Regions from separate parts of the Streptomyces coerulescens genome, predicted to be linked through region 1. Evidence: riboswitches for the same ligand, from Rfam matches in the RefSeq annotation. Region 1 holds a riboswitch; the other holds the start of a gene.
What was found. A riboswitch is a leader RNA that binds a small molecule or an ion and turns the genes downstream of it on or off. The one in region 1 is predicted to bind S-adenosylmethionine.

Region 2: it holds a riboswitch for S-adenosylmethionine, as region 1 does, so the genes downstream of both, thrC (threonine synthase) here and ACFPQ9_RS11975 (aminotransferase class V-fold PLP-dependent enzyme) in region 1, are expected to answer to the same signal.

What each region holds. Positions count from the first base shown of each region.
Region 1 is NZ_JBHSKM010000007.1:6,440-11,641, forward strand. It holds gene qcrB (cytochrome bc1 complex cytochrome b subunit) at 1-874, shown strand, start outside; gene trpD (anthranilate phosphoribosyltransferase) at 1,015-2,079, shown strand; SAM riboswitch class IV at 2,155-2,271, shown strand; gene ACFPQ9_RS11975 (aminotransferase class V-fold PLP-dependent enzyme) at 2,417-3,784, shown strand; gene ACFPQ9_RS11980 (glycerate kinase) at 3,739-4,926, opposite strand; gene ACFPQ9_RS11985 (SLC13 family permease) at 5,042-5,202, opposite strand, start outside.
Region 2 is NZ_JBHSKM010000023.1:12,389-17,590, forward strand. It holds gene groL (chaperonin GroEL) at 1-1,259, opposite strand, end outside; gene ACFPQ9_RS28850 (cold-shock protein) at 1,657-1,863, opposite strand; gene ACFPQ9_RS28855 (MoaD/ThiS family protein) at 2,306-2,581, opposite strand; gene thrC (threonine synthase) at 2,665-3,951, opposite strand; SAM riboswitch class I at 3,970-4,124, opposite strand; gene ACFPQ9_RS28865 (glucosyl-3-phosphoglycerate synthase) at 4,282-5,202, shown strand, end outside.

The DNA of each region.
Region 1 (5,202 bases):
CGTCGTCGGCATGCCGCTGCTGCCGGTCTACATGGCCAAGGCCGGAGGCTTCTTCTTCCTGGTCTTCGGTGTCATCGCGGTGATCGCGGCGATCGCGCAGATCAACCCGGTCTGGGCCATCGGCCCCTACCGGCCGGACATGGTCTCCACCGGTGCCCAGCCCGACTGGTACATGGGCTTCGCCGAGGGTCTGGTCCGGTACATGCCGGGCTGGGAGGTCAACTTCTGGGGTCACACGCTGGTTCTCGGCGTGTTCATCCCGCTGGTGCTCTTCGGTCTGGTCCTGGCGGCGATCGCGCTCTACCCGTTCATCGAGTCCTGGGTCACCGGCGACAAGCGCGAGCACCACATCCTGGACCGCCCGCGCAACGCCCCGACGCGTACCGCGTTCGGCGTCGCCTGGGTCACGGTGTACATGATCGGTCTGGTCGGCGGTGGCAACGACCTGTGGGCCACCCACTTCCACCTGTCGATCAACGCGGTCACCTGGTTCGTCCGGATCAGCTTCTTCGCCGGACCGGTCCTCGCGTTCATCATCACCAAGCGCATCTGCCTCGGCCTGCAGCGCCGGGACAAGGACAAGGTGCTGCACGGCCGCGAGTCGGGCATCATCAAGCGCCTGCCGCACGGTGAGTTCATCGAGGTCCACGAGCCGCTCAGCCAGGACGCGCTGTACACGCTCACCGCGCACGAGCAGTACAAGCCGGCCGAGATCGGCCCGACCGTCGACGAGAACGGCGTCGAGCGCAAGGTGAAGGGCTCCCAGAAGCTCCGCGCCAAGCTCAGCCGGTCCTACTACGGCGAGGACGGCCAGATCCCCAAGCCGACGGTCGAGGAGTACAAGGAGATCACGAGCGGCCACGGCCACCACTGATCACTGTCAGCGCCACGCCACGGCAGAAGGGCCCCGTCCGGTCTTCGGACGGGGCCCTTCTCCGTGTCCCGGGGCTGGATAGGGTGGACCTGTTGAGACTCTCGTCCCGCACTGCGGGACGCCTGACCCTGGAGCGGCTTATGAGCGCTGTGACCCCCGCTGGAGGCGACACCGCGGCGGGCCGCTCCTGGCCCCTGCTGCTGAACGGTCTGCTGGACGGCCGGGACCTGTCCGCCGACGACACCGCGTGGGCGATGGACCTGATCATGCGCGGCGAGGCGACGGACGCGCAGATCGCCGGGTTCGTGGTGGCGCTGCGGGCCAAGGGCGAGACGGTGCAGGAGATCACCGGGCTCGTCCGCACGATGTACGAGCACGCGAACGTGATCGAGGTGCCGGGGCGGACCGTCGACATCGTCGGCACCGGCGGCGACGGCGCGAAGACCGTCAACATCTCCACCATGTCGGCGATCGTCATCGCCGGCACCGGCGCGAAGGTCGTCAAGCACGGCAACCGCGCCGCCTCGTCGGCGTCGGGCGCCTCGGACGTACTGGAGAAGCTCGGCGTCAATCTGGAGCTGCCCGTCGGGCGGGTCGCGCAGGTCGCCGAGGAGGCCGGGATCACCTTCTGCTTCGCGGTGAAGTTCCATCCCTCGCTGCGCCATGTGGCCGCGGCGCGCGGGCAGTTGGGCATCCGGACCACCTTCAACGTGCTCGGTCCGCTGACCAACCCGGCGAAGGTGCGGGCCCAGGCGGTCGGCGTCGCCGACCCGCGCATGGCGCCGATCGTCGCGGGCGTCTTCGCCGAGCGCGGCAACTCCTCGCTGGTGTTCCGCGGCGACGACGGCCTCGACGAGCTGACGACCACCGCCACCTCGCGGGTGTGGGTCGTGCGCGACGGCAAGGTGACCGAGGAGGCCTTCGACCCGCGCGACGTCGGCATCGAGCTGGTGCCCGTGGAGGCGCTGCGCGGCGCCGACGCGTCCTACAACGCCGAGGTCGCCCGGCGCCTGCTGGACGGCGAGACGGGCCCGGTGCGCGACGCCGTACTGCTGAACTCGGCCGCGGCGCTGGTGGCGCTTGAGCCCGGCGACGGGCCGCTGACGGAGCAGATCCGGGCCGGCATGGCGAAGGCGGCGGAGTCGATCGATTCGGGGTCCGCGAAGCGGACGCTGGAGCGGTGGGTCGCCGCCAGCAACAGCTAGGCCGCAGGGGATGTCGTCCCGCGATCCGGACACGGGTTGCGGGACGACGATCATTTCACGTACGTTCCTGTACCAGGTCATGAGTGACAGTCATGAGGCCCCGGCCGACTGTCCGGCAACCCTCCGTCCGTGGCGGGGTGCCCCGGGTGAAGACCAGGCCGTAGGCAGCGAGGTCTACGGCAAGCGCGGGCCCCTCTCGACACCAGGGGTCCTGGTCGTTCGAGGGAGTCTTCCGTGAGCAAGCGAATGCGATAGGGCCGCTGAGCCCCGCCTCCGCGCACCTTCCTTCTCTTTCTTCGCATGCCCTCAACGCGCATGCCTCTCACGGGAGTTCGCCATGTCTGTCGCCACCGCTGCCGCCGTTCAGTCCATTTGTGCTCCGCTGCCCGTTCTGGGGCGGGATGTCACCGTCCCGCTCGTCACAGGCGGCGAGGTCACCTACGCCGCGCTCGACTACGCCGCCAGCGCCCCCGCCCTCCAGCGCGTCTGGGACGACGTGGCCGCCTACGCGCCGTACTACGGCAGCGTCCACCGCGGAGCCGGCTACCTCTCCCAGCTCTCCACCGACCTGTTCGAGAACGCCCGCCGCACGGTCGCCGAATTCCTCGACTGCCGGGACGACGACCAGGTCGTGTTCACCCGGTCCACCACCGACTCGCTGAACCTCCTGGCCGCCGCCCTCCCGGCCGACTGCCAGGTCTTCGTGTTCGAGACCGAGCACCACGCCTCCCTGCTGCCCTGGCGTGACGCCGGCGTCACCTACCTCGACGCGCCCCGCACCGCCCGCCAGGCCGTCGAGACCCTGGAGCGCGCTCTCGCCGACCGTGACCCCTACGGCCCGGCCCTGGTCTGCGTCACCGGCGCCTCGAACGTCACCGGCGAGCTGTGGCCGGTGCGGGAACTGGCCGCCGCCGCGCACGCCCACGGCGCACGGATCGTCCTGGACGCCGCCCAGTTGGCCCCGCACCACGCGGTCGGCATCCGTGACCTGGACGTCGACTGGGTCGCCTTCTCCGGCCACAAGCTGTATGCCCCCTTCGGCTCCGGTGTGCTGGCCGGCCGCGCCGACTGGCTGCGCGCGGCGGAGCCGTACCTCGCGGGCGGCGGCGCCAGCCGCAAGGTGACCCGGCGCGAGGACGGCGGCGTCGACGTCGAGTGGCACGACAGCGCCGCCCGGCACGAGGCGGGCTCCCCGAACGTCATCGGCGCCTACTCCATCGCCTCCGCCTGCAAGGCCCTCACCGAGGCCGGCTTCGACGAGCTCGTGGCCCGTGAGCAGTACCTGATCGAGAAGGTCAGGTCCGGCCTCGCCGAGGTGCCCGAGGTGCGGATCCTCTCCCTCTTCGGCGACGACGCCCCGCGCGTCGGCGTGATCTCCTTCGTCGTCGCGGGCTGGAACAGCTCCCACTTCGCCGCCGCCCTCTCCGCCGAGTACGGCATCGGCGTCCGCGACGGCCTGTTCTGCGCCCACCCGCTGGTCCGCACACTCCTCGGCAGCGACCCGCAGGCCCAGGGCGAGTGCGGTGCCCCGGAGGCGGCTCCCGGCGAGAAGTCCCTCAACGCCATCCGCGTCAGCTTCGGCGCCGGGACGCCGGACGAGCACGTCGAGCGGTTCGTGAACGCCGTCAAGGAGCTCGTGACGGACGGCGCGAAGTGGAACTACCGCACCGAGGACGGCCGTTGCGTGCCGGACACCTCCGCGTGAGCCGGTAGCCGGGCGCCCAGCAGGATCATCCGCAGGGCGCGTTCGGTGGCGTCCGTGAGCAGTTCGGAGGCCCGCACCAGGGCCTCCGCCAGGGCCATCGGCGCGGGCAGGATGCCGCTGAACGCGTCGACGCCGGGCACGTCGTGCGCGCCCTCGCCCAGCGTGCCCGCGAGCGCCAGCACCGGGCGGCCGTACAGCTTGGCCCGGCGGGCCACCTCGGCCGGGACCTTGCCGTGGGGTGTCTGGCGGTCCAGGGCGCCCTCGGCGGTGACGACCAGGTCGGCGCGTGCCAGACGGGCGTCCAGGTCCAGATGGTCCAGGAGCACATCGAAACGGGGGAGCAGGCGGGCGCCCAGCGCGGCGAGCCCGGCGCCCAGCCCACCGGAGGCCCCGGTGCCGGGGCCGTGGCGCAGGTCGGCGCACCCCAGATCGCGGGTCAGGGCGTCCGCCCAGTTCTCCAGCCCCGCCGACAGCTCCTCCACCTGCGCGGACGTCGCCCCCTTCTGCGGACCGAAGACACGGGCCACGCCGCGCTCACCGCAAAGAATGTTGTACGGGTTGCAGGCGACCAGCAGCTCGACGTCCCGCAGCCGCGGGTCCAGGCCGGCCGGATCGATGCGAGCGAGTCGCGTCAACTCCCGCCCACCATACGGAAGTTCAAACCCATCGGCGTCCAGCAGCCGCGCGCCGAGCGCCTGGAGGGCTCCCGCGCCCCCGTCGGACGTACCCGAGTCACCGCAGCCGACCAGGATCCGCTGTACGCCCGTGTCGAGCGCGGCGCGGATCAGCTCGCCGACGCCGTACGTCGTCGTTGCCCCCGGATCGCGCAGGGCGCGGGGCACGAGGGACAGCCCGGCCACCGCCGCCATCTCCACGACCGCCGTGTCCCGGGAGCGAAGCAGCGCGAAGTGGGTGCCGACCGGTTCGCCGACGGGGCCGGTGGCGGGCAGCGCGACGAGCCGCCCACCGGTCACGGCGGCCAGGGTGGCAGCAGTGCCCTCGCCCCCGTCCACCAACGGAATCACGTCGATGAGAGCCTCCGGCAACACCCGCCGCACACCGTCAGCGATGGCATCGGCAGCGGCTTGGGCGGACAGCGACTCCTTGAATCCACTGGGGGCGACGACGACGCGGCTCAACATCAGAGGGCTCCTAACCAGGTCAGAGAACTGCAACGCCCTCTTTCTCGGGGGCGCGGGGAACTGCGCGACCAGCCACGACGGCGCAGCAGACAACCGACAACCGATCGCGGCACTCTCATCTCGTCACCGGCACACCCAGCACCGGCCACACCACAACGGCGAACAGCAGAACCAACCCGGCAGTCAGCGGAGCCAAGACGGCAGACAGCCGCAACAGATCACGCGGGGTATAAGTCGGCGTCCCGGGAAGGTCGGAAAAGAGAGTCACCGGCTTCG
Region 2 (5,202 bases), on a different contig from region 1:
GCCTGGAGCAGGGCCACGCCACCACCGGCGACGATGCCCTCCTCGACGGCCGCCTTGGCGTTGCGCACGGCGTCCTCGATGCGGTGCTTGCGCTCCTTGAGCTCCACCTCGGTGGCGGCACCGGCCTTGATGACGGCCACGCCGCCCGCGAGCTTCGCCAGGCGCTCCTGGAGCTTCTCGCGGTCGTAGTCCGAGTCGCTGTTCTCGATCTCGGCGCGGATCTGGTTGACCCGGCCCGCGACCTGCTCGGAGGAGCCGGCACCGTCGACGATGGTGGTCTCGTCCTTGGTGATGACGACCTTGCGGGCCTTGCCCAGGAGGTCCAGGGAGGTGTTCTCCAGCTTGAGACCGACCTCCTCGGAGATGACCTCGCCGCCGGTGAGGATGGCGATGTCGTTCAGCATCGCCTTGCGACGGTCACCGAAGCCCGGGGCCTTGACGGCGACGGACTTGAAGGTGCCGCGGATCTTGTTGACGACCAGGGTCGACAGGGCCTCGCCCTCGACGTCCTCGGCGATGATCAGCAGCGGCTTGCCCGACTGCATGACCTTCTCCAGGAGCGGGAGCAGGTCCTTGACGGAGCCGATCTTGGAGTTGGCGATCAGGATGTACGGGTCGTCGAGCGACGCCTCCATCCGCTCCATGTCGGTGGCGAAGTACGCCGAGATGTAGCCCTTGTCGAAGCGCATACCCTCGGTGAGCTCCAGCTCCAGACCGAAGGTCTGGGACTCCTCGACGGTGATGACGCCTTCCTTGCCGACCTTGTCCATCGCCTCGGCGATGAGCTCGCCGATCTGGGTGTCGGCGGCGGAGATGGAGGCCGTGGAGGCGATCTGCTCCTTGGTCTCGACGTCCTTCGCCTGCTCAAGGAGGGCGGCGGAGACGGCCTCGACGGCACGCTCGATACCGCGCTTGAGGGCCATCGGGTTGGCGCCGGCGGCTACGTTGCGCAGGCCCTCCTTGACCAGGGCCTGGGCGAGAACGGTCGCGGTGGTCGTACCGTCACCGGCGACGTCGTCCGTCTTCTTGGCGACTTCCTTGACCAGCTCGGCGCCGATCTTCTCGTACGGGTCCTCGAGCTCGATCTCCTTGGCGATGGAGACACCATCGTTGGTGATCGTGGGGGCGCCCCACTTCTTCTCGAGGACGACGTTGCGGCCCTTGGGGCCGAGCGTGACCTTCACGGCGTCCGCGAGCTGGTTCATGCCGCGCTCGAGGCCGCGCCGCGCCTCCTCGTCGAACGCGATGATCTTGGCCATGTGAAGTGGTCCCTCCAGGACTGGGGGTGATTCCTTCGGACCGCGCCCGCGCCCGCGACGGACGGCTCGCATGCCTTGCGGTTCCTTGCCCCACTCGGCTTGCGGGCCTCACCGACCCGGTCCTTCGTTGTCACTCTCACCTTCAGAGTGCTAACGCAATGATTAGCACTCGACCCATGAGAGTGCAAGGCGCCCTCGCGAAGCGGGCGCTCGTTGAGGGGTGGTGGTCGGGTGGCGGGTGGCGGGTGGGAGCAAGCGGCTCTCGGGGATCGGGGCTCCGGGTCAGCAGTGGGCGAACAGGCCCCGAACAGCGTCCGAACACGGCGAAGGACCCGCACCCCGAGGAGGTGCGGGCCCTTCGAAGAAGTACGTCGCTGCTGTTAGTCGACGCGTTGCTTCAGCCGGTCGCCAGACGGACCATGTCCGCCTGCGGCCCCTTCTGACCCTGCGAGATCTCGAAATCGACCCGCTGGCCCTCTTCCAGGGTGCGGTACCCGTCCATCTGGATCGCGCTGTAGTGGACGAAAACATCCGCACCACCGTCGACCGCGATGAAGCCGTACCCCTTCTCCGCGTTGAACCACTTGACGGTGCCCTGAGCCATGCCTAACTCCCCTATTACTGGCCCTTGCACAGATCCACACTTCGCGGATCCGGGTCAGACCTCACCCCCCATCGGTCGGGGGCGTGCGCCGGAACGCGTCGACCGCGGCTGAATGTATCTGCCCAACTGCCGTCTGCAACAGGTCAATCGGACGAGAAATCCGGGCACGACCGGTCGGGAATGTGGGGACAATTCCGCTGACTTCAGGTCAAGTCGGACCCGGCATACGGAACAAAAGCCGCAAAAAACCCGCACACTTTGGCTACTTCTTGTCGGGCGTACGGCAGAAATCAAGGGCAACCGACTCGGAGATCGGCGGCACGTTCCCCAACTGTACCTCGCTCAACCACACAGAATTGCCCCCTCCGCTTCTCTCACGGAGGGGGCAATTCGGTGAACTCTCAGTAACTCGGGTTACCGAAGGTAATGATCGGTCATTCGGTCAGCCGCCGGCGACGGCCGGGATGATGGAAACACCCGCGCCGTCCGGGGTCGCGGTCTCCAGGCCCTGCTCGAAACGCACGTCGTCGTCATTGACGTAGACATTGACGAACCGACGCAGCTTGCCCTGGTCGTCCAGCACCCGGGCGGCGATCCCGGTGTGGTTCTTCTCCAGATCGGAGATGACCTCGGCGAGGGTGCCACCCTCGGCACTCACTTCGGCCTGGCCACCCGTGTAGGTGCGCAGGATGGTGGGGATGCGAACGGTCACGCTCACGATGAAACCTCCGGTAGGGGAACGAACCTAGGGGCGCGGGGAACTGCGCGACCAGCCCCCACCGGCCCGCAGACGAAAAACGGCTATGCGAGACCGGCCTCGCGGAACGAGTCCAGGTTGGGACGAATCGTCGCAGTGAGCCCGGTGCCGGCCACCGCATCCAGCGTCTTGAGGCCGTCTCCGGTGTTCAGTACGACCGTGGTCTTGGCGGGGTCCAGCACGCCGTTCTCGATCAGCTTCTTCGCCACGCCCACGGTCACACCGCCGGCGGTCTCCGCGAAGATGCCCTCGGTCCGGGCGAGGATCTTGATGGCGTCGACGACCTGCTCGTCCGTCACATCCTCCACGAACCCACCGGTGCGGCGCGCGATGTCGAGGACGTACGGCCCGTCGGCCGGGTTGCCGATGGCCAGCGACTTGGCGATGGTGTTCGGCTTCTGCGGGCGGACCACGTCGTGCCCGGCCTTGAAGGCCGTCGACACCGGCGAGCAGCCCTCGGCCTGCGCACCGAAGATCTTGTACGGCTTGTCCTCGACGAGCCCGAGCTTGATCAGCTCCTGGAGCCCCTTGTCGATCTTCGTGAGCTGCGAGCCGGACGCGATCGGGACGACCAGCTGGTCGGGGAGCTGCCAGCCGAGCTGCTCGCAGATCTCGTACGCCAGGGTCTTGGAGCCCTCGGCGTAGTAGGGCCGCAGGTTGACGTTGACGAAGCCCCAGCCCTCGCCGGCCGGGTCGCCGATCAGCTCGGAGCAGAAGCGGTTCACGTCGTCGTAGTTGCCCTCGATGCCGACCAGCTCGCCGCCGTAGATCGCGGCCATGACGATCTTGCCCTGCTCCAGGTCGTGCGGGATGAACACGCACGAGCGGAAGCCGGCACGGGCGGCCGCGGCACCCACAGCGCCGGCCAGGTTGCCGGTGGAGGAGCAGGAGAGCGTGGTGAAGCCGAAGGCGCGGGCGGCCTCCAGGGCCTGGGCGACGACACGGTCCTTGAAGGAGTGCGTCGGGTTGCCGGAGTCGTCCTTGATGAACAGCTTGCCGGCGTCGACGCCCAGCTCACGCGCGAGGTTGTCGGCCTTGACGAGCTGGGTCCAGCCGGGGTTGATGTTCGGCTTGGTGGCCACGTCGGCGGGGACGGGCAGGAGCGGCGCGTAGCGCCAGATGTTCGCGGGGCCCGCTTCGATCCGCTTGCGGAGCTCCTCGGCGTCGTAGGCCGAGAAGTCGTAGGCGATCTCCAGCGGGCCGAAACACTCCTCGCACGCGAAGACCGGGCCGAGCGGTACCCGGTGACCGCACTCGCGGCAGGAGAGCGCCGCGGCGGGGCCGAGGTCTACGGTGGATTCAGTGGTGCTTGCAACAGTCTGCGCAGCCATGTGAGGCGAGGCCCTTTCTCCTCATCTTCCTCACGACGCATCTCGCCGTGAGACGGATTTGGCACCTTCCCTAGCCGGGAGCCTCGCGGAACGATCAACACTGATCTACGAGACCGGCTGGAGGGTTGCCGGGGCTTCATCGGGCCGTATCCCTCTGCCCCTCTGGATGAGCGGTATGCGGTTGTTGTGCGGTTGTGGACGACGGTTGACCCCGGACATGCGATGGTCATCCGCGTTGTTCAAGACTGTAACCGAACGCCAGGACAGTTGAGATAGCCGTCCGAACCGCGAGATGGATCACAGCGTCCCGACAGTGAGGAGCCGCCGACCGTGCTGGAAGAAGTCGAGCGCTGGCTGAGCAGCCGCTCCTGGTCCGTTGCCGACCGCCCGCTGCATCACATCCTGGCCGCCAAACAGCGCACGGGCCAGTCGGTGTCCGTCGTGCTGCCCGCGCTCAACGAGGAGGAGACGGTCGGCGAGATCGTCTCCGTCATCGCCCATGACCTCGTCCGGCAGGTCCCGCTGGTCGACGAGATCGTCGTCGTCGACTCCGGCTCCACCGACCGCACCTCCGAGGTGGCCGCCGCGGCGGGCGCCCGGGTGGTGCACCGGGACGCGATCCTGCCGCGCATCCCGGCCGTGCCCGGCAAGGGCGAGGTCCTGTGGCGCTCCCTGCTCGTGACCTCCGGCGACATCGTCTGCTTCATCGACGCCGACCTGCGGGAGTTCTCCTCCGACTTCGTCTCCGGGATCGTCGGCCCGCTGCTCACCGACCCCGGCGTGGACCTGGTCAAGGCGATGTACGACCGCCCGCTGGGCACCGAGCTGGATTCGCCCGCCTCCGGCAGGACCGCCGGACAGGGCGGCCGGGTCACCGAGCTGATGGCGCGCCCGCTGCTGAACATGCACTGGCCGCAGCTGGCCGGCTTCGTGCAGCCGCTGGGCGGCGAGTACGCGGCCCGCCGCGGTTTGCTGGAACAGCTCCCGTTCCCCGTCGGCTACGGCGTCGAGCTGGGCATGCTGGTCGACGCGCTGCATCTGGTGGGGCTGGACGCGCTGGCCCAGGTGGACGTCGGCGTGCGCAAGCACCGGCACCAGGACGGGCAGGCGCTCGGCCGGATGTCCGCCGCGATCTACCGCACGGCACAGCTGCGGCTGGCCCGCGGGCATCTGGTGCGGCCTTCGCTGACCCAGTTCGAGCGCGGCGAGGACGGTTTCGAGCCGCGTACGTACTCCGTGGACACCGAGGAA